4 regions of the Planococcus sp. TJ-301 genome follow, and region 2 is predicted to be linked to each of the others. Evidence: riboswitches for the same ligand, from Rfam matches in the RefSeq annotation. Region 2 holds a riboswitch; each other region holds the start of a gene.
The links. A riboswitch is a leader RNA that binds a small molecule or an ion and turns the genes downstream of it on or off. The one in region 2 is predicted to bind S-adenosylmethionine.
Positions count from the first base shown of each region.

Region 1: another riboswitch for S-adenosylmethionine. It lies ahead of AC4EHJ_RS08160 (methionine ABC transporter ATP-binding protein); the one in region 2 lies ahead of AC4EHJ_RS06350 (methionine biosynthesis PLP-dependent protein).
Region 3: another riboswitch for S-adenosylmethionine. It lies ahead of AC4EHJ_RS11135 (bifunctional homocysteine S-methyltransferase/methylenetetrahydrofolate reductase); the one in region 2 lies ahead of AC4EHJ_RS06350 (methionine biosynthesis PLP-dependent protein).
Region 4: another riboswitch for S-adenosylmethionine. It lies ahead of AC4EHJ_RS15515 (methionine ABC transporter ATP-binding protein); the one in region 2 lies ahead of AC4EHJ_RS06350 (methionine biosynthesis PLP-dependent protein).

Region 1 covers NZ_JBZDOH010000001.1:1,657,045-1,662,384, forward strand. The annotation lists gene AC4EHJ_RS08150 (O-acetylhomoserine aminocarboxypropyltransferase/cysteine synthase family protein) at 1-872, opposite strand, end outside; SAM riboswitch class I at 977-1,092, opposite strand; gene AC4EHJ_RS08155 (glycerol-3-phosphate acyltransferase) at 1,226-1,867, shown strand; SAM riboswitch class I at 1,972-2,085, shown strand; gene AC4EHJ_RS08160 (methionine ABC transporter ATP-binding protein) at 2,227-3,258, shown strand; gene AC4EHJ_RS08165 (methionine ABC transporter permease) at 3,248-3,898, shown strand; gene AC4EHJ_RS08170 (MetQ/NlpA family ABC transporter substrate-binding protein) at 3,939-4,775, shown strand; gene AC4EHJ_RS08175 (M20 family metallopeptidase) at 4,795-5,340, shown strand, end outside.
Region 2 covers NZ_JBZDOH010000001.1:1,244,463-1,249,802, reverse strand. The annotation lists gene ystJ (NADP-dependent malic enzyme) at 1-39, shown strand, start outside; gene metC (cystathionine beta-lyase) at 89-1,261, opposite strand; gene AC4EHJ_RS06350 (methionine biosynthesis PLP-dependent protein) at 1,258-2,379, opposite strand; SAM riboswitch class I at 2,457-2,560, opposite strand; gene AC4EHJ_RS06345 (LLM class flavin-dependent oxidoreductase) at 2,953-3,960, shown strand; gene AC4EHJ_RS06340 (hypothetical protein) at 4,053-4,223, opposite strand; gene AC4EHJ_RS06335 (hypothetical protein) at 4,382-5,245, opposite strand.
Region 3 covers NZ_JBZDOH010000002.1:34,396-39,735, reverse strand. The annotation lists gene metH (methionine synthase) at 1-1,858, opposite strand, end outside; gene AC4EHJ_RS11135 (bifunctional homocysteine S-methyltransferase/methylenetetrahydrofolate reductase) at 1,839-3,698, opposite strand; SAM riboswitch class I at 3,772-3,878, opposite strand; gene AC4EHJ_RS11130 (acyltransferase family protein) at 4,062-5,340, opposite strand, start outside.
Region 4 covers NZ_JBZDOH010000004.1:148,653-153,992, forward strand. The annotation lists gene AC4EHJ_RS15490 (acyl-CoA dehydrogenase FadE) at 1-1,609, shown strand, start outside; gene AC4EHJ_RS15495 (arsenate reductase family protein) at 1,773-2,126, shown strand; gene gcvH (glycine cleavage system protein GcvH) at 2,206-2,586, shown strand; gene AC4EHJ_RS15505 (toprim domain-containing protein) at 2,658-2,996, shown strand; gene AC4EHJ_RS15510 (thioredoxin family protein) at 3,003-3,314, shown strand; SAM riboswitch class I at 3,362-3,466, shown strand; gene AC4EHJ_RS15515 (methionine ABC transporter ATP-binding protein) at 3,548-4,573, shown strand; gene AC4EHJ_RS15520 (methionine ABC transporter permease) at 4,566-5,234, shown strand; gene AC4EHJ_RS15525 (MetQ/NlpA family ABC transporter substrate-binding protein) at 5,269-5,340, shown strand, end outside.

The DNA of each region.
Region 1 (5,340 bases), 410 kb from region 2:
CGCAGATGCAGCGTCTCCAAGCCCTGTAAAAATGCATGCGCGCTCTCCGCACTCAAAGACGGGCCAAAATCACGCAGCAGCTGAACGCGCAATTTCGTTGCAAAGGAAGCACCTTCTGCGTCGATTCCGTAACGTATGCCGTGGTAGCTTTCATCGGGTTCGGTATAGCTTGGGAATTTCGGGTTGTTCCAATTGAATTTCCCGCCATCGACAACTACGCCTCCGATTGTTGTACCATGGCCGCCAATCCATTTTGTTGCGGAGTGGATGACCACATCGGCTCCGAATTCGATCGGGTTGCTGCCATAAGGCGATGCAAACGTATTGTCAATCAATAACGGAATATCATTGTCATGTGCAATGTTGGCCACTTTTTCGACATCGAAGACATTCAGGCTCGGATTGCCGATAATTTCGCCAAACAGTGCTTTTGTTTTATCGGTGATGGCTCCACGGAAATTTTCCGGATCCTTGCCGTCGACGAACTTAACCGTAATACCGTATCTCGGCAATGTATTTGCAAAGAGGCTGTAAGTACCGCCGTACAAGTTGCTGTCCGCGACGATCTCATCGCCCGCTTCTGCTACATTCAGAATGGAGAAAGCGATAGCCGCCATCCCAGATGCCAGCGCCACAGCTGCAGTGCCGCCTTCGAGAAGCGCCACTCGCTGTTCAAATACGTCCACCGTCGGATTCATAATGCGTGAATAGATATTGCCGGCTTCTTTCAAGCCGAATAAATTCTGGGCATGCTCCGTATTCTTAAACACATAAGAAGTCGTTTTATAAATTGGCACCCCTCTTGAGCCTGTTACGGGATCAGGCTGCTGTCCACCATGCAATAAAAGCGTTTCCGGTTTAAAATTTGTCATTTCGTATTCCTCCTAAGGTTTTATGGATGGAAACCAAGGTTGAGGAGGGAACAGAAAAAGCCCTCTTCGATTAAGAAGAGGGCCGTCAAATACGGGTATACCTCCTCTCATCTGCCAGATCCCGTCGTACCGGATCTGTAGGATTTAGCACCTTTCCAAGCTGCGCTTGTTGGTTGCTGGGCATCACAGGGCCTATTCCCTCCGCCTCTCTTGATAAGAGTATTCAGATTTAGTTTTCCATCTTGTTGTGAAGTATAAAAAGAAAGGCCAGCAATGTCAAGAATAAAATTCAAATAATTTCGAAACCTTCCAGCATCGGTTGCGTTAAAATGAAGGGAAGGAGGAGAATACAGATGTTATTTTGGACAATTTCCGCACTCATATCAGGTTATATTATTGGTTCTTTGCATGGCTCGCTCATCCCTCAGCTGTTGACGGGCGTCAACATCAATAAAGAAGGCCTTAAAAACTCCGGAGCGTCGAACGCCGCAATTGTGCTTGGCTGGAAATTCGGCGCACTCGTCGCCGCCTTCGACATTATTAAAGGATTTGCTGCAGTGGCCGGATTTCGGCTGCTGCTCGACGCATCGGCGCTTTCGGATGGAACAGTCTGGACCTTGCTGTTCACCGTTGGCGCGGGCGTCGTTTGTGGCCACAACTTTCCCGTCTATATGAAGTTCAACGGCGGCAAAGGAACAGCACCGCTTATTGGCGTCATGCTGGCACTGGATTGGAAATTTGGAATTGCCGCCCTCCTATTATTGGTTGCCGTTTCACTCGCCACCGACTATCTCATCGCTGGCGTGCTGGTCCTTTACCTCATGCTTTTAGCTATCGCGATTTTTCCAGCTGAAGGATTTTGGCCACCAGCCTTTGCAATTCTGCTGTTTGCAATGGCGATCTGGAAGCATCTTGAAAATATTGCGCGCGTTCGGGAAGGCACCGAAAAAAAGGTTTCTGAAGTGCTGCGCAAAAAATCCGCCGGTTCTGCTTAACATAGGCTGGCAGAAATAAGTCCAAAAAATTTTTTGGAGTTTTAGTTGACTTTTACAACAGTCCCCTTTAAAGTAAGCATTACAAATCGAATACGTACATCACTTTCTTATCCAGAGAAACCGAGGGACAGGCCCTATGACGTTTCGGCAGCGGATTCGCTTCATGCGAAAACTGTGCTAATTCCTGCAAATGCATCCGTGCATTTGGAAGATGAGAACGAGATGGTTTCATGCCGAAGCCCTCTTTTTTTCTTATGGATTAAGAAAAAAAGAGGGCTTTTTATCGTTCACTTTTGGAAAGATTGATCTGTACCGAAGAGATTTGCATAGATACACTCAGCTTGAGGAGGCGCTTTTACATGATTCAATTCGAGGAGGTCACAAAAACCTACCAATCCGGAAAACAGGAAATCCACGCTTTGAATGGCATTGATTTGACGATTGAGACCGGAGAAATATACGGAGTCATCGGCTTCAGCGGCGCTGGGAAAAGTTCACTGATCCGCACAGTCAATCTATTGGAACGCCCGACTACCGGGCGAGTGCTGATTCACGGAAAAGATATCCTGGCCTTGTCAGGCAGTGAAATCCGTAAAACGCGAAAAGACATCGGTATGATTTTCCAGCATTTCAATCTGCTGAATTCCAAAACGGTCTACCATAACGTCGCTATGCCACTGCTGCTGGCCAACACACCGAAGGATAAAATTAAGGAACAAGTCAAAAACTTGCTGGAGTTCGTCGGCTTGGCTGACCAAGCGGAGAAGTATCCGGATCAATTATCGGGTGGCCAGAAACAGCGCATCGGAATCGCCCGGGCGCTTGCCACTAATCCTTCCGTGCTGTTATGCGACGAAGCGACTTCCGCTCTGGACCCGCAGACCACGCAATCTATTCTTGAACTGCTGCGCCGCATCAACCAGGAATACAACATCACGATTTTGCTCATCACACATGAAATGGGCGTCATCCGTGAAATCTGCGACAAAGTCGCAGTCCTGGAAGCCGGCAAAATCATCGAAAAAGGAACAGTATTTGATGTCTTCACCAATCCGCAGCAACCGACCACCCAGCGCTTCGTGCGCTCGGTCATGAACGATGAGCTGCCGCCGTCGTTACTGGCACAGCTGGCGGATCCGGCACGAAGCCATTCCATTTACCGCGTTCAATTCACCGGCTCGTCAGTCGGACAGCCGCTGATGTCCCGCATTTCACGTGATTTCAATTTAGATTTGAATGTTTTATTCGGCAACATTACTGAATTGCAAGGCGAGCCGTATGGCAATCTGATTGTTGAATTTACCGGCCCTGCTGCAGAGATACAAAAAGCGCTCGCGACAATCCGCAGCGGCAGCGTCAAGGTTGAGGAGGTGAAGCATTATGCTAATTGATAACGAACAAATTTTGGAAGCACTGTGGGAGACCGTTTATATGACCAGTGCATCATTCTTCTTCTCCCTGTTAATCGGCTTCCCGCTCGGCATATTGCTAGTCGTCACCCGTAAAGACCATTTGCTGGCCAATGAACCCGTATCAAAAGTACTGAACATCGTCATCAATATTTTCCGTTCTGTGCCGTTCATCATCTTAATGGTCGCCATCATCCCGCTAACGAGGCTGATTGTCGGCACGTCGATCGGTACGGCGGCAGCGATTGTCCCGCTGGTCTTTTACGCCGGCCCATATATCGCCCGTTTGATTGAGAACTCGCTGCTCGAAGTTGATAAAGGCGTCATTGAAGCCGCGCAAGCCATGGGTGCCTCTCCTGCCCAGATTATTTTCCGCTTTTTGATACCGGAAGCATTGAGTTCACTGGTGCTCGCCCTGACAATTGCTATTGTCGGCTTGATCGGCGCTTCTGCCATGGCAGGCGCCATCGGAGGCGGCGGACTCGGAGATCTCGCCATCACTTACGGCTACCAGCGTTTCGACACAATGGTCATGGTCATCACAGTAGCGATTCTAGTCGTCCTGGTGCAAGGCGTCCAATCCGCTGGCAACCTATTATCCAAGCAAGTCAGAAGAAGATAAAAACGAACGACAACTTAAACCATTATTGGAGGAAACCCACATGAAAAAAATTACAGCTTTTTTATTGATAACGATACTCGCATTGCTGCTGGCAGCTTGCGGCAACGACGAAGAAGGCGCTGACGGCAACAGAAAAGTCACACTAGGCATCAGCGGCTCTGACACGACGATTTGGGACCACATTGCTGAAAAAGCCGAAGCAGAAGGAATCGAACTTGAAATCGTCACGTTCTCTGATTACGTTGCACCGAACATTGCCTTAGCAGAAGGTGAACTTGATTTGAACGCATTCCAAACGATTTCTTATTTCGATGAATTTGTCGCAGAACATAAACTGGATATCGTTCCGATCGGCTCGACTGTCATTGCGCCAATGGGCCTTTACTCTGAAAAACACAAGTCGATCGAAGAACTGCCTGAAGGTTCACAAATCGCCGTACCGAACGAAGCGACGAACATGGGCCGCGCCTTGCTGCTCCTTGAAGAAGCAGGCTTGATCGAACTTGCGGATGATGCCGGTTTGACAGGAACAGCTGATGACATTACGGATAACCCGAAAAAACTTGAAATTGTACCGATGATTTCTGGCCAAACACCACGTGCAATGGGTGACGTTGCCGCTTCAATCATCAATAACGGCATTGCAGTAGATGCCGGCTTGAACCCTACTGAAGACCCGATTGCCCGTGAAAGTGAAACAGCAACACCATACATCAACTTGATTGCAGCGAGTGAAGAAAATGCAGAAGATCCGGACTTCCTGAAAATCGTTGAGCTTTACCAACAGGAAGACACGAAAGAATTCATCATCGAGCATACAAAAGGGGCTCAAATCCCGACATTCGTTTCTGTTGAAGAACTTGTCGATTATAAATAATTCTTGAGGAGGAATTCCAATGACCATTGCCAAAGAAACCGTCCAGGCTATTTCCCAGTCGATCGACTCCAAGCAGGCGGCGTACATCGGAGCCAGCCAAGCGATACATGCCAAACCTGAAATCGGAAACGAAGAGTTTTTCGCCAGCAAGACCTTAGTGGCCTTGCTTGAAAACGCCGGCTTCACCGTCGAAACTGGCGTTGCCGGCCACGAAACCGCCTTTTATGCGAGCTTCGGCGGTGATGTTCCCGGCCCAGCCATCGCTTTTCTTGCGGAGTACGATGCATTGCCCGGCCTTGGCCATGCGTGCGGCCATAATATTATCGGCACGACAAGCGTTGCCGCTGCAATTGCCTTGTCCGAGACACTCGCTTGGACTGGCGGCCGTATCGTAGTGCTTGGCACACCAGCTGAAGAAGGCGGACCCCACGGCAGCGCAAAAGGCAGCTTCGTGAAACACGGGCTGCTCGAAGGCATCGATGCCGCGCTGATGATCCATCCTTCGGGCAAAACGGCGCTGACCGGCAACTCGCTGGCAGTGGACCCATTGGAATTCCATTTCTAT
Region 2 (5,340 bases):
GCTGCACAGGAAGCTCTTTCAGGAAAAACGATATATTAAAAGAAAGCCGCCCATTCAGCAAGTTGAATGGGCGGTTTTGTTCGGGAATTTATTTCACCAGTTCGGGAGTTTGTATTGCGCGGCGGACTTTTTGCAGCGCTTGTTCAAGGTCTTCCAGCAAATCGTCGCGGTTTTCGAGGCCGACAGATAAACGCAGAACACCGTCTGTGATGCCGCGCTTCTCGCGGTATTCTTTCGGCATAGATGCATGGGACATTGTCGCCGGGTAAGAAAGAATCGTTTCGACTGCTCCCAAACTTACCGCAAATACCGGAATTTGGAGGCTCTCCACAAAAATCCGGGCAGCATCTTTGTCTCTCAGGCGCAGCGATACAACAGCTCCCGCGTCGCGTGCTTGGCGCTCATGGATCGGATTGCCCGGATGGAATGTGAAGCCCGGATAATAGACTTCTTCCACGGCGGGATGGCTATGCAAATATTGCGCAATGACACGGGCAGAAGCGGATGATTGCTTCAACCGTGCGCCCAGAGTTTTGATGCCTTGGATCAAGGTATAGGAATCATGAGCCCCCAAGACCGAACCGAACGTATTTTGAATAAAGCCGAGACGATCCGCCAATTCCGGATCTTTGACGACTGCGAGCCCCGCGATGATATCGCTGTGGCCGGATAGAAATTTCGTCGCGCTGTGCAAGACGACATCTGCGCCCAAAGCAAGCGGGTTCTGGTACAAAGGCGTCATGAATGTATTGTCGACAAATGTTAAGCAGCCATTGGCTTTTGCGAGCTTGGCGGCTATTTCGATGTCAGTGATATTCATGACCGGATTGGATGGTGTTTCTATATAAACGACTTTCGTATTGGACTGGATAGTTGCGGCCATTTCGCTGAGGTCGGTCATGTCGACAAAGCTATAGGAAATTCCGAATTTGGTAAGCACTTCCGTGACAAAGCGGTAAGTGCCCCCGTAGACATCTTCCGATACAAGGACGTGGTCGCCAGCCGACAGCAGCATGAACGCGGAAGAAATGGCAGCCATGCCGGAAGCGAAAGCGAATCCGCGTGTGCCGCCTTCGAGTTTGGCAATGGTTTCTTCCAGCTTTAAACGTGTGGGATTGCCGGAGCGGCTGTAATCGAACGGTCCGAATTCGTCAAAGCTGGCCTGATGGTATGTGGAAGACAAGTGAATCGGGACATTGACCGCCCCGGTTTCTTTGTCGACTCCGGCTGCGTGGATGAATTGAGTTTCCAAATGTGTCATAGGCGAAGGACCTCCTTGTCCAGTTTTGCGAATGCTTGGGTAAGATCGGCTGTCAGGTCTTCAATGTCTTCGATGCCGACGGAAAAGCGGAGCAGGCAATCGCAAATTCCGCGGCGCGTCCGCTCTTCATAAGGGATATCGGCGTGCGTCTGGGTGGCGGGATAGGTGATGAAACTTTCCACGCCGCCCAGGCTTTCAGCGAACGTGATCAGTTCCAAATTTTCCAGAAACGGACCGACCAATGATGCGTCTTGCAAGCGGAATGACAACATGCCTCCTTTTCCGGGATAAAGGACATCTGTGACCGCAGGGTGATGTGCCAGAAACTCAGCAGCTTCGCACGCATTTTTTTCGTGCTGTTTCATGCGAAGCGGCAGCGTCTTCAAGCCGCGGATCAACAACCAGGAATCGAACGGCGATAACACTGCGCCAGCTGAATTGTGAAGCACGCCCAGTTTCTCGCAAAGCGCCTGGCCTTTAGCAGCAACCAAGCCGCCGAGCACGTCATTATGGCCGCCGATATACTTTGTCGCGCTGTGCACGACGATGTCTGCGCCTAATGTTATAGGCTGTTGAAGGTAAGGCGTTAAAAAGGTGTTGTCGGCAATGAGCAGCAAACCATGTTTTTTCGCCAGTTTTCCGTAGGCGGCCAGGTCGATTTCCTGCATCAATGGATTGGTTGGCGTCTCGATGAATAACGCTTTCGTTTTATCTGTGATCAAGCTTTCAGTGTGGCTGACATCATTGAAATCTGCGTAAACGGTGCGGATATTGTAAATCTCCGAATAATGCTGGAGCAGCCGGTAAGTGCCTCCGTAAATATCTTCCGGTACCAATAGCTCGTCATCAGGCCTGAACAGCGACAGCACCAGTTGAATTGCCGCCATTCCGGAACTACAGGCAAATCCAGCATCCGCGCCTTCAAGAGCGGCGATGCCTTCTTCCAGTACGGAGCGAGTCGGGTTTTTGGTGCGCGTGTAATCATAGCCTGTCGACCTGCCAAGCCCCTCATGTTCATAAGCGGTCGACAAATAAATTGGGGTGCTGACCGCCCCTGTCGTTTTATCGGTTTTATTGCCTAATTGCACTAGTTGCGTTTCAATGCCGAATTTTTCCATGGGAATCATCCTTTCAAAATAAAAACAGGGGCTCGCTTCTTGAAAAAGAAGAAAGCCCCTGTTTTGGGAACCTAATCTTCTCATCTTCTAAGCCGAGGCTTATTGGAATTAGCACCGTAGCCATAAGGGCTGGTTGCTGAGACTTCACAGGGCCAAATCCCTCCGTCTCTCTAGATAAGAAATAAAATATGAAGTTTTAATGTGCGTGCAGGGTAAAGGTCCACCGATCAAACAGCGCCTTTAGATAAAGTTTACTTTAATACAGCAGGGCGAATTTTACAAGGGAAAGTTTAAATTTTTAAAAAATTATTTGTAGATCAGAAAGTTGAGATGGCTCTGTTTCTTTCCGGTTAATTTGAATTACGAAAAAGTTGAACGAACTGTCGTTTCATCTTGAATGGACATCGGAAAAGTCTATCTTGACTAGGTAAGAAGGGATGCGTTCAAGAAAACCGAGCGCCTTGAAAAACATTATCGGGAAAAGCAATTGACTGGTTTTTCTGGGTGCTGAGCAGGAACCGTGTAGAAAAAAGAAAATACCGCTACACTTGTAAAAGTGAGGAGTGATGAATGATGACTAGTAAAAAATTCGAAAACATACCATTGGCTGTGCTAGACTTGGCGCCGGTCAACGCAGACAGCGATGCGGCTCAATCATTCAAGAACAGCGTCGAATTGGCGCAGCATGTAGAGAAATTAGGTTTTAACCGGCTTTGGCTTGCTGAGCACCATAATATGCCGGGCATCGGCAGTTCTGCGACATCAGTTTTAATCGGCCACATTGCCGGGCAAACAAAGCGGATCCGTGTAGGTTCAGGAGGCGTCATGCTGCCGAACCATGCGCCGCTCGTTATCGCAGAGCAATTCGGTACGCTTGAATCGCTGTACCCCGGCCGCATTGACCTTGGTTTAGGGCGCGCGCCCGGGAGCGACCAGGCGACAGCTTATGCGCTGCGCCGAACGTTGCACAGCAGCGGGGATGAGTTTCCACAGCAAGTAGAAGAACTGCAAAACTATTTTTCCGAAAATCCAAAAGGCAGCGTCCGCGCTTTTCCTGGAACCGGTCTGGATGTGCCGCTTTGGCTGCTTGGTTCAAGCGGCTTCAGTGCTAGGCTTGCGGCGATTAAAGGCTTGCCATTTTCATTTGCCAGCCATTTTGCGCCGGACTACACGATTCAGGCTTTGCAGCTCTACCACCAGAACTTTAAACCTTCCGCCGCATTGAAAGAGCCGTATGCCATGGTCGGCGTCAATGTCATTGCAGCGGATACACAGGAGAGGGCGGAATGGCTTGCAACATCCGGCCAGCAGCAGATGTTTGCGCTGATGCGAGGTATGCCGACCCATTTCCAGCCGCCGATCGATGATCTCGAAAAGGTTTGGTCGGACCGTGAAATTGCCATTTTCAAAGAAAAACTGGCTTCAGAATCGATGATTGTCGGCACACCGGATGTGGTCCGCGAAAAGCTGCGGAACTTTATCAATAAAACCCGAGCGAACGAAGTCATTGTCAATTCCCAGATTTTTCATCTTGAAGACCGCCTGCGTTCTTACAGCCTTCTTGGTGATATGATGGAATAAATACCATGTCTCTGCTAAAGCAATCGCTTTGGCGGGGATTTTTTTGTGCAATAAAAAGCACCGCCAGGATTTGGCGGTGCAAGGAGCGGAAGCTATTGGAGCCGTTTAGCTTGCTGCGCTTCAATTTTGATTTCCTGGGGTGCATCGTCATCTTTCGAGTTGGCATAATCTGGTGCGCCTTCGCCAATCATGTTTTGGGCAGCATTATAATCTTCTTCGATTTCGCGCGGTGTTTCCTGCGGATCGATTCTGATTTTGGCCATTGGAACGACCTCCTTTCCGCTGATGTTTGATTAAAGCCAGTGAAGGAAGGCGGACGTCTATATGCTTTATTATACTGACTATTCCGTCATTAATAAAGTTTCAATGCTTTTTATTGAAACCAAAACCCGCCAGAGCTTGTGGCTCGAGCGGGTTTTGGTTATTGCTGTTCGGTTGCTTCGGCATTCAACAGGATGCTTTCGAAATAGACAGCTGGAGAATCTTTTTGCCATTCCTCTGCTATTGCTCCAGCGGTATTAGAAGATGCGCTATAAGCCATTTCTGTGCGTAGATCATCAGTCAGGGGAATCTTCACCATTGGCCCTTCCGGTGTCAGCCAGTTCAACCGTTCGCGTGGATTTTGAGCCGTGTGCGAAAGCCAAGCTTCCTCGTCTTGCAGAAGGCTGAAAAAGGGTTCCGGCGACATCAAGAACCAGCTGTCAGCTTGATGCTTCGGCGGAAGCCAAAAGTTTTTCAGAAGTTTGCCTTCTTCGATTGTCAATTCCGTTATTTCATGGCGCAATTCGTTGACTGGATCGCCATTTCCAAGCGCCAGATTCCGTGAAACGTAAATATTGCCTTGCAGGATTTCAGCAGAATCCATCGCAATGATGCCGTATGGATTAGTAGTCGGGTCGTTGCCGTATTCCGGATCTGTTGTGAGCATGCCGGGTTCGGGGTTCCAAGAACGCACGTCTGCGTCTCCGATGCCTGCTGTATTCATAGAGACGACGAACGGCAGCCAGCTTGTGTTTTCAAGATGTTCGAAAACAATTGTGGTGCCATTGTCTAATTGTCGCTCCGTTAACGTATAGCTGCCGAGCGGCAAGCTGAATAGCGTAATGTTCCGCTTGCCGTCTGCGTCCGGTTCTGCCAGCGTAAAGAAAGCTGGTTTTTCGATCTCCAACTTTATATCATCTTGTGAATAGATTTCTGTTGTATTGGTCATGAACATCATTCCGGTGAACATGATGAGCACCATAAAAAATGCGACGGCAAATAAAACAATGATTTTCCTTAACATTCGGGGGACACCTCAATTTTTTTCTTCACCGTTGATTATATCATGGCCGCGCGGGGAGCTGAGGCGGGAAATAGGGGATGGATATGAACAAATCG
Region 3 (5,340 bases), on a different contig from region 2:
CTTCGCTCCGCTCTTTTTTCTTATCGCGGTAGAAATCGGTGAAATCCGCCAATGTCTTGTCTGTCGTCGTGAACAGCAATTCATCGGCCATCTTGATCTCCGCTTCCGGAATCGATGCGTAGCGCTCCAATTTCTCTGTATTGACGATGGCGTAATCGAGCCCTGCCTGCGTGCAATGGTAAAGGTAAACTGCATTCAGCACTTCGCGGCCGACTGGCGGCAAGCCGAACGACACGTTGCTGATGCCGAGAATCGTCAATGTGCGCGGTAGTTTTTCCTTGATCAGTCGGATGCTTTCGATCGTTTCAACCGCGGAGCCGATGTATTGCTGATCGCCGGTGCCGACCGGAAACACGAGCGGATCAAAAATGATGTCTTCCGGCGCGAGCCCCCATTTGTTGACCAATAAATCATACGAGCGTTCGGCAATTTCAAGTTTGCGTTCACGCGTCACTGCCATACCCGGTTCATCAATCGTTCCGACAACAACCGCCGCACCGTATTTCTTCACAAGCGGCATGACCGCATCAAAGCGCTCTTCGCCGTCTTCGAGATTGATCGAGTTGATAATCGCTTTGCCTTGCGAAAACTTCAGCGCCGCTTCGATGACTTCTTCGTCCGTTGAATCGATGACAAGTGGCACTTTGACCTTCTTTACCACTTCGTGCATGAAGTTCGCCATGTCCTCGAGTTCATCGCGGTCCGGATTGGCGAGGCAGATGTCAACGACGTGGGCCCCGTTCTTCACCTGAGCGCGCGCGATTTCTGAAGCTTCCTCAAATTTCCCTTCAACGATCAGCCGTTTGAATTTTCGCGAACCGATAACGTTCGTGCGTTCCCCAATAAACAGCGGGCGCATCGAATCGTCGTATTGCAGCGGTTCGATTCCGGACAAAACATGTCCATGTCCGGTTTGGGCCGGCTTTCTCGGCGGCAAATCGGCCACCGCTTCACGCACGGCTTTGATGTGCGCAGGCGTCGTGCCGCAACAGCCGCCGACGACGTTGAGCCAGCCTTTTTCGGCAAAGCCCCGCAGCTTTTTCGACAGTGATTCCGGGGTTTCGTGGTAATGCCCTTCTTCGTCCGGCAGCCCTGCGTTCGGGTAACAGCTGACAAAGCCGTCGGACAGCTCAGACAAAGAGCGCAAATGGTCCGTCATGAATTCCGGGCCCGTTGCGCAATTCAAACCGACCGACAGCGGCTTGACGTGTTCAATGGAAATATAGAACGCTTCAATGCTTTGCCCGGCAAGCGTTGTGCCCATCGGCTCGATGGTGCCTGAAATCATGATCGGCAATTCTTTGCCCAGCTCTTCAAAAGCCCTTTTGATACCGATCGTCGCCGCTTTGACATTCAGCATGTCTTGGCTCGTTTCAAGCAAGATCAAGTCCGCGCCGCCTTCAACCAGCGCTTTCGCCTGTACATAAAAATCCTCGCGCAAGGCATCGAACGTGATGCCGCCTGTCACCGACAAAGTTTTCGTCGTCGGCCCGATAGCACCTGCGACAAAGCGAGGCCATTCAGGGGTGGAATAGTCAGCAGCCGCTTTCTTGGCAATCTCTACAGCACGGCGGTTGATGTCGGTTGCTTGGTCTCCAAGTCCATACTCGTCTAAGACCACTGGCGTACCGCCGAACGTGTTCGTACAAAGAATGTCCGCTCCCGCTTCCAGATAGGCTTTATGGACGCTTTCGATGACGTCCGGCCGCACGATGTTCAAGTATTCGTTGCAGCCGTCAAATTCCTCGCCGCCGAAATCTTCCGCTGATAAATCGGCGTTCTGGATCATCGTTCCCATGGCGCCATCGATGATCAAGATCCGTTTTTCAAGCTGCTGTTCAATAAGTGTTTTGGACATGGCTGCTTTCGCCTTCTTTCTTCAAATCTAGTTGCCTGATGTAATTGATCAATTCCACGGACATTTCGTAGCGGAAAAATGGCGTGATCAAGTAAATGCCATTGAATAGGCCAGCCGCAGTATCGATCAATTCCTTCGCTATCGCAATGCCTTCAGCCGTCGCCCGTTCCTTGTCGTCGCCGCATGCGCGCATCCGCTCAAGCGCATTTTCCGATAACTTGATGCCTGGCACTTCGTTGTGCAGGAATTCCGAACTGCGGATGCTTGTCAGCGGCATGATGCCAAGGAAAATCGGCGTGCTCAAATGCTTTGTTTCTTCGTATATTTCAATGATTTTCTCTTTTGTGAACACCGGTTGGGAAATGAAATAATCTGCGCCGCTGTCGATTTTCTGTTCCAGCCGCTTGACCGCCCGGCTGACGACGCGGACATTGGGATTGAATGCCGCCGCCACTGAGAAGTTCGCTTTTTTGCGCAGCGGCTTGCCGGAAAATGAAATGCCTTCGTTGAGCTTTTTGATCAGCTGAATCAATTCCAGGCTGGAAACGTCATAAACACTTGTCGCTCCCGGGAAATCACCGACTTTCGTCGGATCTCCCGTGACTGCCAGGATATCATGCATGCCAAGTGCGTCAAGCCCCATCAAATGCGATTGCAGGCCGATCAAATTGCGGTCGCGGCACGTGATGTGCGCAAGCGGCCGGATGTTTTCCTGCTGCTTCAAAATCGAGCCCATCGCCATATTGGAAATACGCGGCGAAGCGAGTGAATTATCGGCCATCGTAACCGCATCGACTCCCGCCGCATTCAACGCTTTCGAACCTTCGATGAATTTCGTGATGTCCAAATGGCGCGGCGTGTCGAGTTCGACAATGATCGTGCGCTCCGTCTTCGCTTTTTCGTGCAGCGGCTTGACGTCGAGCGCTTCCGCTTCACGAATGACGATCGGCTTTCTCGCCACCACTTGCTTTTCTGTCACCGGCACTAAATTGCGCATTCGCTTTTTCACTTCTTCGATATGCTTCGGCGTCGTGCCGCAACAGCCTCCGATGAGGCGCACCCCTTCTTCTCTCAACAACAATGCAGCCCGGCCAAAATAATCGGCTTCCGATTCATAGACAATGCGGCCGTCTTCCACGTCGAGCAAGCTGGCGTTCGGATAGGCCGACAGGAAGGCTTTTGCCGGCAGCGACACTTCTTCGAATGCTTGGATCGTATGGTGCGGGCCGAGGCGGCAATTGACGCCGACGATTTCCGCTCCGAGCGCTTCAAGCTGGTGCAGTGCTTCGTTCAGCGACATGCCGTTTTGCAGGATGCCCGGCTCGTGCATCGACACTTGCGCAATCAGCGGGGTATCCGTCATCTTTTTCAAATGCGTGACCGTCGCAGCAAGCTCTTCAAAATCGTAATACGTCTCGAGCAGCAAGCCGTCCGGATCGCCTGACAATAAATGCTGCGCCTGCTGGTCGACCATCGCAATGATTTCCTGCATCGTGGCATCACTTTTCCGCATGCCTCGAATGCCGCCGATTGTACCGAAGACGTATTGTCCGCCAGGCGACGCGGCGCGCTTCGCAATATCGATCGCAGCGAGGTTGATGTCTTTCACTTGCTCTTCAAGGCCGTAGCGCGCGAGCTTATGGGCATTCGCACCGTACGTATTTGTCTGGATGATATCGGCTCCCGCTTTGATGTAATCCTGGTGGATCTTGCTGACGATTTCCGGCCGCTGCAGGTTCAGCTCCTCGTTGCAATACTCGATGCCATAAGAATACAGCAGCGTCCCCATCGCACCGTCCCCTGTCAACACGCGCGTTTTCAATGCATCCAATAACTTCATGCCGCTCACCCTCCTGTATATAGAAAAAAGCCCTCCATGAAAAAGAAGGCTTTACGGTCGTTAAACTCGTTCCTTTTCATCTCCCAGGCCATTGCATGCCTGCTGGATTTAGCACCTGACCACGAATGGCTGGTTGCTGAAGCGTCACAGGGCCAGTCCCTCAACTTCTCTCGATAAGAATTCACTATGCAGTTTTTGTATTCTTAAAATCTTACCTGCATACGGGACGCTGGTCAAGAAAATTCGTCTAAAAACAGAGAACTTTCTGTTTATTAGCGTTAAACAAGGACCCTCCACACAAATGGAAGAATAAAAAACGCACCGCCGGCAATTAGCTTGCTGGCGGTGCGTTTATCGTTTCAGTTACTTCTTGAGCACCGGCTCAAGATGCTCTTTTAGTGCCGGACCCATAGTTTTGGAGTAGAGTGTCGTCAAATGATGCTTATCTCGGTAGACGAGCACGTTGCCAACTACCGGCGAACACAGATCATCAATACAGAAATATTCCGACATGTCCACAAATGTCACGTTGCCCGGAATGCCTTCCGTGTTTTCCCACGGTGCTACAGCGGCCAGCGCTTCGCTGCGCGGCACGGAGCAGTCTTCTACAGTCGAGGCATCAAGGCAAAGCGTCGGGTCGACTTTCATCCGTGGATTGTCGCGCACCGCAAAAATATCAGTTACACCTTCAAATTGCTTCCATTTGTCGATATAAACCTGCGGCACGGTTGCTTTGGAACTTACGTTCGCCGTTGTGAAAATCAAATCAGGCGGATCTTCCATGAGCCGCTGATGGAGTTGATCATTCCATGTCATGCATGCTTCCGTTAATAACCCATCGAAATCGCCGTTCGTGAAGCGGCATGCATCCTTGTTGTAGACATCGATACGCATATTCAGTTCTTCCGCGATTTCTTCAAGCGCCGGGAACCAGTGCCCTGAATGTGAACCGCCGACCAATGCAAGCACATGCTCCGGATTTTCCGTCACACCGTACGAGCATTCCTTCAATTTAGCGTTCTTGCTGCCGGAGGAAGTACAGTCCTGGTCATTATAAAAGGCCGGCAGCACTTCTTTCGCAGTCAGAAAATCCGGCTTGAGCTCGGCTTCAATCGCCGGCTGGATGTTTTCCGAAACAGCACGGGCGCCTGGATTGTCTTCGGTTACGACAGGAACGGCGACGCTGCTGCTTGCCTGGACAAAGACGCTCCACGACACGCCAACCAGAATGGCCGGCATCATCAGTGTGACGAGTACTTTCGTCAAACGTTTTTTCGATTGCTTGACCGGCATCTGCCGCACAGGTGCTTCGACGAGCCAAATCGTAACGATCGACAGCACGAACGTCACTGCCAAAATGCTGAGCCCGCCAAACAGCGAAACCGTCTCGGTGTTGAAAAAGGCATAATAGAAAACAAGCAATGGCCAATGCCAGAGGTAAAAGCCGTAGGAAATGCTGCCGAAGTATTGAAACGGCTTCGAACCGAGCAATTTCTGCACACCGAAGAGATTGCCGTTTTCACTCGCTATGATGACCAAGATCACCCCACCTGTCGGCAGCAGCGCTGCAAAGCCCGGGAACACAGTCGACACCGGAAGCAGCATCCCCGTAAACGCGATAATCGCAAGGCCCAACCATCCC
Region 4 (5,340 bases), on a different contig from region 2:
CGAGTTTGAACATTCCGTGCGCTTGCTGAAATCAGCTGGCGATCTTGGCCTGCTAGGAGCAGACGTTCCAGAACAATACGGCGGACTTGGACTTGATAAAATCGCTTCAGCATTAATTGCTGAAAAAATGTCGAAAGCCGGCGGATTTTCAATCACGCACGGCGCACACGTCGGCATCGGTTCATTGCCAATCGTCCTTTTCGGCAACGATCAGCAGAAACAGCAATATTTGCCGCGCTTGGCGACAGGCGAAATGATCGCTGCTTATGCATTGACTGAGCCGAGTTCAGGGTCAGACGCATTGGGCGCAAAAACAACTGCTCGCTTGAACGAAGCTGGCACGCATTATGTGCTGAACGGGGAAAAGCAATGGATTACCAATGCCGGTTTTGCTGACGTCTTTGTGGTATATGCGAAAATTGATGGCGATAAATTCTCAGCGTTCATCGTTGAACGTGCTTATGCCGGCGTTTCAGTCGGACCGGAAGAAAAGAAAATGGGCATCAAATCTTCATCTACACGCACATTGATCTTAGAAGACGCGCAAGTGCCTGTGGAAAACCTTTTGGGCGAAGCAGGGCGCGGGCACATCATTGCGTTTAACATCCTGAACATTGGCCGCTACAAATTGGGAGTGGGCACAATCGGAGCTTCAAAACGCGCGATGGAAATCACGATTCCTTATACAAATCAGCGCCAGCAATTCAAGACGCCGATTTCATCGTTCAACTTGACTCGCGAAAAATTGGCGACGATGGCTTCTCACTTATATGCTGTAGAAAGTTCGGTTTACCGCACAGTCGGTTTGTTCGAAGACCGCATGAGTGATTTCACGGATGAGCAGCAGGCTGACGGCAAATTGGTGGCCGATTCAATCGCTGAATTTGCAGTTGAATGTTCGTTGAATAAATTCTTCGGCACAGAAACGCTTGATTACATCGTTGACGAAGGCGTTCAGCTTCACGGCGGGTACGGCTTTATGCAGGAATACGAAATCGAGCGCATTTACCGCGATTCCCGCATCAACCGCATTTTTGAAGGAACGAATGAAATCAACCGTTTGCTGGTTCCGGGTACGTTATTGCGCAAAGCATTGAAAGGTGAGCTTCCGCTACTTCAGCACGCACAGAAGTTGCAAGAAGAATTGCTGATGATGATGCCAGAAGAAGTGGGCACAGAAGCTTTGGCGCAGGAAAAATATCTTGTCCGAAACGCGAAGAAAATCGCTTTGTTGGCAATCGGCTTAGCGGCGCAGACATACGGCACGAAATTGGAGCAGGAGCAGGAAGTTCTCGTGAACATCGCCGACATCGTCAGCAATGTCTTCGCGATGGAATCTGTCGTTCTCCGCACAGAGAAAGCAATTGCGGCATCAGGCGAAGTAAAAGCGCAGCAGAAATTGCTGTACACGCAGATTTATTGCCAGGAAGCATTCGATAAGATCGAGAAAGACGCGAAAGAAACATTGATCGCAGCAATCGAAGGCGACAACCAGCGCATGATGCTTTCTGCATTGCGCAAATTAACGCGTTCGACGCCATACAACGTTATCGCGAAAAAACGCGAAGCGGCAGTCAAATTGGTCGAAGCAGAAAAATACGTGGTGTAATAGGGACCAACAGGCTCATTCGGTGAGCCTGAAAACGAAAAGAGGATTGGGCAGGGGGCCTAATCCTCTTTTTGCGTTATTCGGGAGGCACAAGCGAAGGGAGTATTTTACATCGACGCAGCGCCCGCGATTTGGTAAGCTTGGAAAAAAAGGAGGATTTTTCTTGATTACCTATTACGCATATCCGAAATGCACAACTTGCCGAAAAGCGAAAAAATGGCTGGACGACCAAGGGATTGAATACAACGAGATCAATATTGCGGAAGCACCGCCTTCAAAAGAGCAGCTCAGCGAAATTTATGGAGCGAGCGGAGTCGACTTGAAGAAGTTTTTCAACACAAGTGGCATGAAATACCGCGAGCTTGGCTTGAAAGACAAGTTGCCCCAAATGAGCGAAGAAGAACAGTTGGAATTGCTGGCTTCTGACGGCATGCTCATTAAACGTCCGCTGGCTTACGGCTACGGCAAAGTGACACTCGGGTTCAAAGAACAGGACTTTGAGTCCAGCTGGAGATAGAGCAATTGATTTCTTGTATTTCCGATTTGTTTATGTCAAACTTAGATATGAGTAAACTACATAATATGGAGGGTTTTCGATGAGTACACCACTAGAACTTCGTTATTCAAAAGAGCATGAATGGGTCAAGGTAGAAGGCGCGACAGCACGGATCGGCATTACTGATTTTGCACAAGCTGAACTTGGAGATATCGTTTTTGTCGAATTGCCGCAAGTTGGTGACGAACTGAAAAAAGACCAGCCTTTCGGCAGTGTCGAGTCTGTTAAAACTGTTTCTGAACTTTACGCTCCAATCAGCGGAAAAGTACTGGAAGTAAACAGTGAGCTTGAAGATAGCCCGGAATTTGTTAACGAATCCCCTTATGAAAATGCGTGGATGGTGGTAATCGAATCCCCTAGCGAAGCTGAATTGGGCGAATTGATGACAGCTGAGCAATACAAAGAAATGATCAACGAGTAATTCCAAAGCGCCTTTGTGGCGCTTTTTTTATACACAATTCTGGACATACTTTCCGAGCGAGGTGTTGCTTTATGGAAAAAGTGATTGTGGTGGAAGGAATCAGCGATAAAGTGAGGATAGCGCCGCTTATTGCAGAACCCGTGACGATTCTTTGTACAAATGGTACAGTAAGTGCAACAAGGCTTGAAGAATTGCTGCTGCCGTTTGAAGAAATGGATATCATCATATTGGTGGACGCGGACAAATCAGGCGAGAAGCTGCGCAAACTGGTGAAGCGCGAGTTTCCGGAAGCCCGCCATTTCTATATCAACCCGAGCTACAAAGAAGTAGCTGCTACACCTATCCGCATCCTGATGGATATACTGATATCAGCAAACGTTCAAGTCAATAAGTTTATAGCTGAGGGATGAAACCGCATGAATGAATGGACACATAAAGAATGGCTGAAAGAGAAAAATACAAACGACGTGGCTGCTTACTACCTGTATGCGCCGATGTGCGGAACTTGCCAGATTGCTTCGAAAATGCTGGAGGTCGTGCAGGAACTGGTACCGGATCTGCCAATGGGAAAAGCAAACTTGAACTATGTGCAGGAAATCGCTTCGCTGTATCAAGTGGAAAGCGTCCCATGCCTGCTCATCACGCAAAATGGACAGCTGAAAGAAAAGATTTACGCGTTCCAATCCGTACCTTATCTGTATGGAAAGTTAAAATCAGTTGACGTATAAATCCAGGCATGGTAAATTAAATTTCTGAAATTAATTAAATATCGTTACTCTTATTAAGAGTGGTGGAGGGAAGTGCCCTATGAAGCCCGGCAACCGTCATGAAAATGAAATGGTGCCAAGTCACGCGAAGCTGAAACTTCGGGAAATGAGAGATCGGTTCAACTTTTTAAGTTACCCTTCTGCTCATTTCTGCGCAGAAGGGTTTTTATTTTTGGATTAGGAGTGTTTATGGAATGATTGAACTTAAAAAGTTATCGAAAGTGTTCGATACGGGCAAAGGCTCGTTGACAGCGGTCGATGGAGTGGAACTGGACATTGCACCAGGCGAGATTTTCGGCATCATCGGCTATAGTGGAGCGGGCAAGAGCACGCTCATCCGTTTATTGAACGGATTGGAAAAGCCGACGTCGGGGTCAGTCGTCATCAACGGCCAGGACATCACAGCGATCAACAGCAAGGACTTGCGCAAAGCACGCCAAAAAGTCAGCATGATTTTCCAGCATTTCAATTTGCTGTGGTCGCGCACCGTCAAAGAGAATATCGAATTCCCGCTTGAAATTGCAGGAGTGCCGAAAGAAAAACGCGCTGAGCGTGTCTTGGAACTTGTGGAGCTTGTCGGCCTTACCGGAAGAGAGAACGCGTATCCTGCGCAGCTATCCGGAGGGCAAAAGCAGCGCGTCGGCATTGCCCGTGCTTTAGCGAACAACCCGGAAGTGCTGCTATGCGATGAAGCCACTTCTGCATTGGATCCGCAGACGACCGATTCGATCCTGGATTTATTGGTGGATATCAACAAACGCTTAGGATTGACGATTGTGCTGATCACCCATGAAATGCATGTCATCCGCAAAATCTGCCACCGTGTCGCCGTCATGGAAGGCGGCCGCGTCGTCGAATTGGGCGACGTGCTGAACGTTTTCCAGGCGCCAAAAGAAAACATCACCAAACGATTTGTTGCTCAGGTGACAGACACCGAAGATTCCCAGGCAACCATTAAGCATTTGCGCGAACTGTATCCGTCGGGTGTCCTCATCAAACTGGTATTCGTCGGAGACCAAACCGAGCAGCCGATCTTAACGAAACTGATTCGCAAATACCCTGTCGATATCAACATTGTGCAGGGGAATATCGCACATACGCAAAGAGGGGCTTATGGAACATTGATCTTACAAATAAAAGGCTCACAGCCTGAAATTGATGAAGCGATCGCCTTCCTTAATGCAGAAGACGTCCAAACGGAGGTGATGGCAAATGATTGAGTCATTATTCCCGAACGTCGACTGGAATGATATGTGGGAAGCTACGCTCGAAACCATTTACATGACCGCGATGTCGACATTCTTCACGTTTGTCATCGGTTTGGTGCTCGGCATCGTCCTATTTTTGACAGCACCGAAGCAATTATGGGCCAACAGCATTGTCAATTGGCTGACCGGTGCATTCGTCAATATTTTCCGTTCAATTCCGTTCATCATCTTAATCATTTTACTGATTCCATTCACGAAGTATATGATCGGAACGATTCGCGGACCGAACGCCGCATTGCCGGCGTTGATCATCGGTGCTGCACCATTTTATGCACGCATGGTATTGATCGCCCTGAAAGAAATTGACAAAGGCGTAATCGAAGCTGCCCGGTCAATGGGTGCAAGCACGTGGACCATCATTCGCAAAGTGCTGCTTCCAGAATCAAAACCGGCACTTATTTCCGGCATCACGGTGACAGCCATTGCCCTTGTCGGTTATACCGCAATGGCAGGCATCATCGGAGCCGGCGGCCTTGGCACCCTGGCGTTCCTTGATGGTTTCCAAAGAAGCCGTCAAGACGTCACACTTATGGCCACGATCCTCATATTGATCATTGTATTTGCCATCCAGTTTATCGGTGACCGTTTGACTGTAAAGTCGGACAAACGCTAATCATAAAAAACACATAAAAAGGGAGACTGACAACATGAAGAAATTTGTAGCAGGAACATTATTAACAGCATTCGCATTAGCGGGATGCGGAGCAGACGAAGGCGGC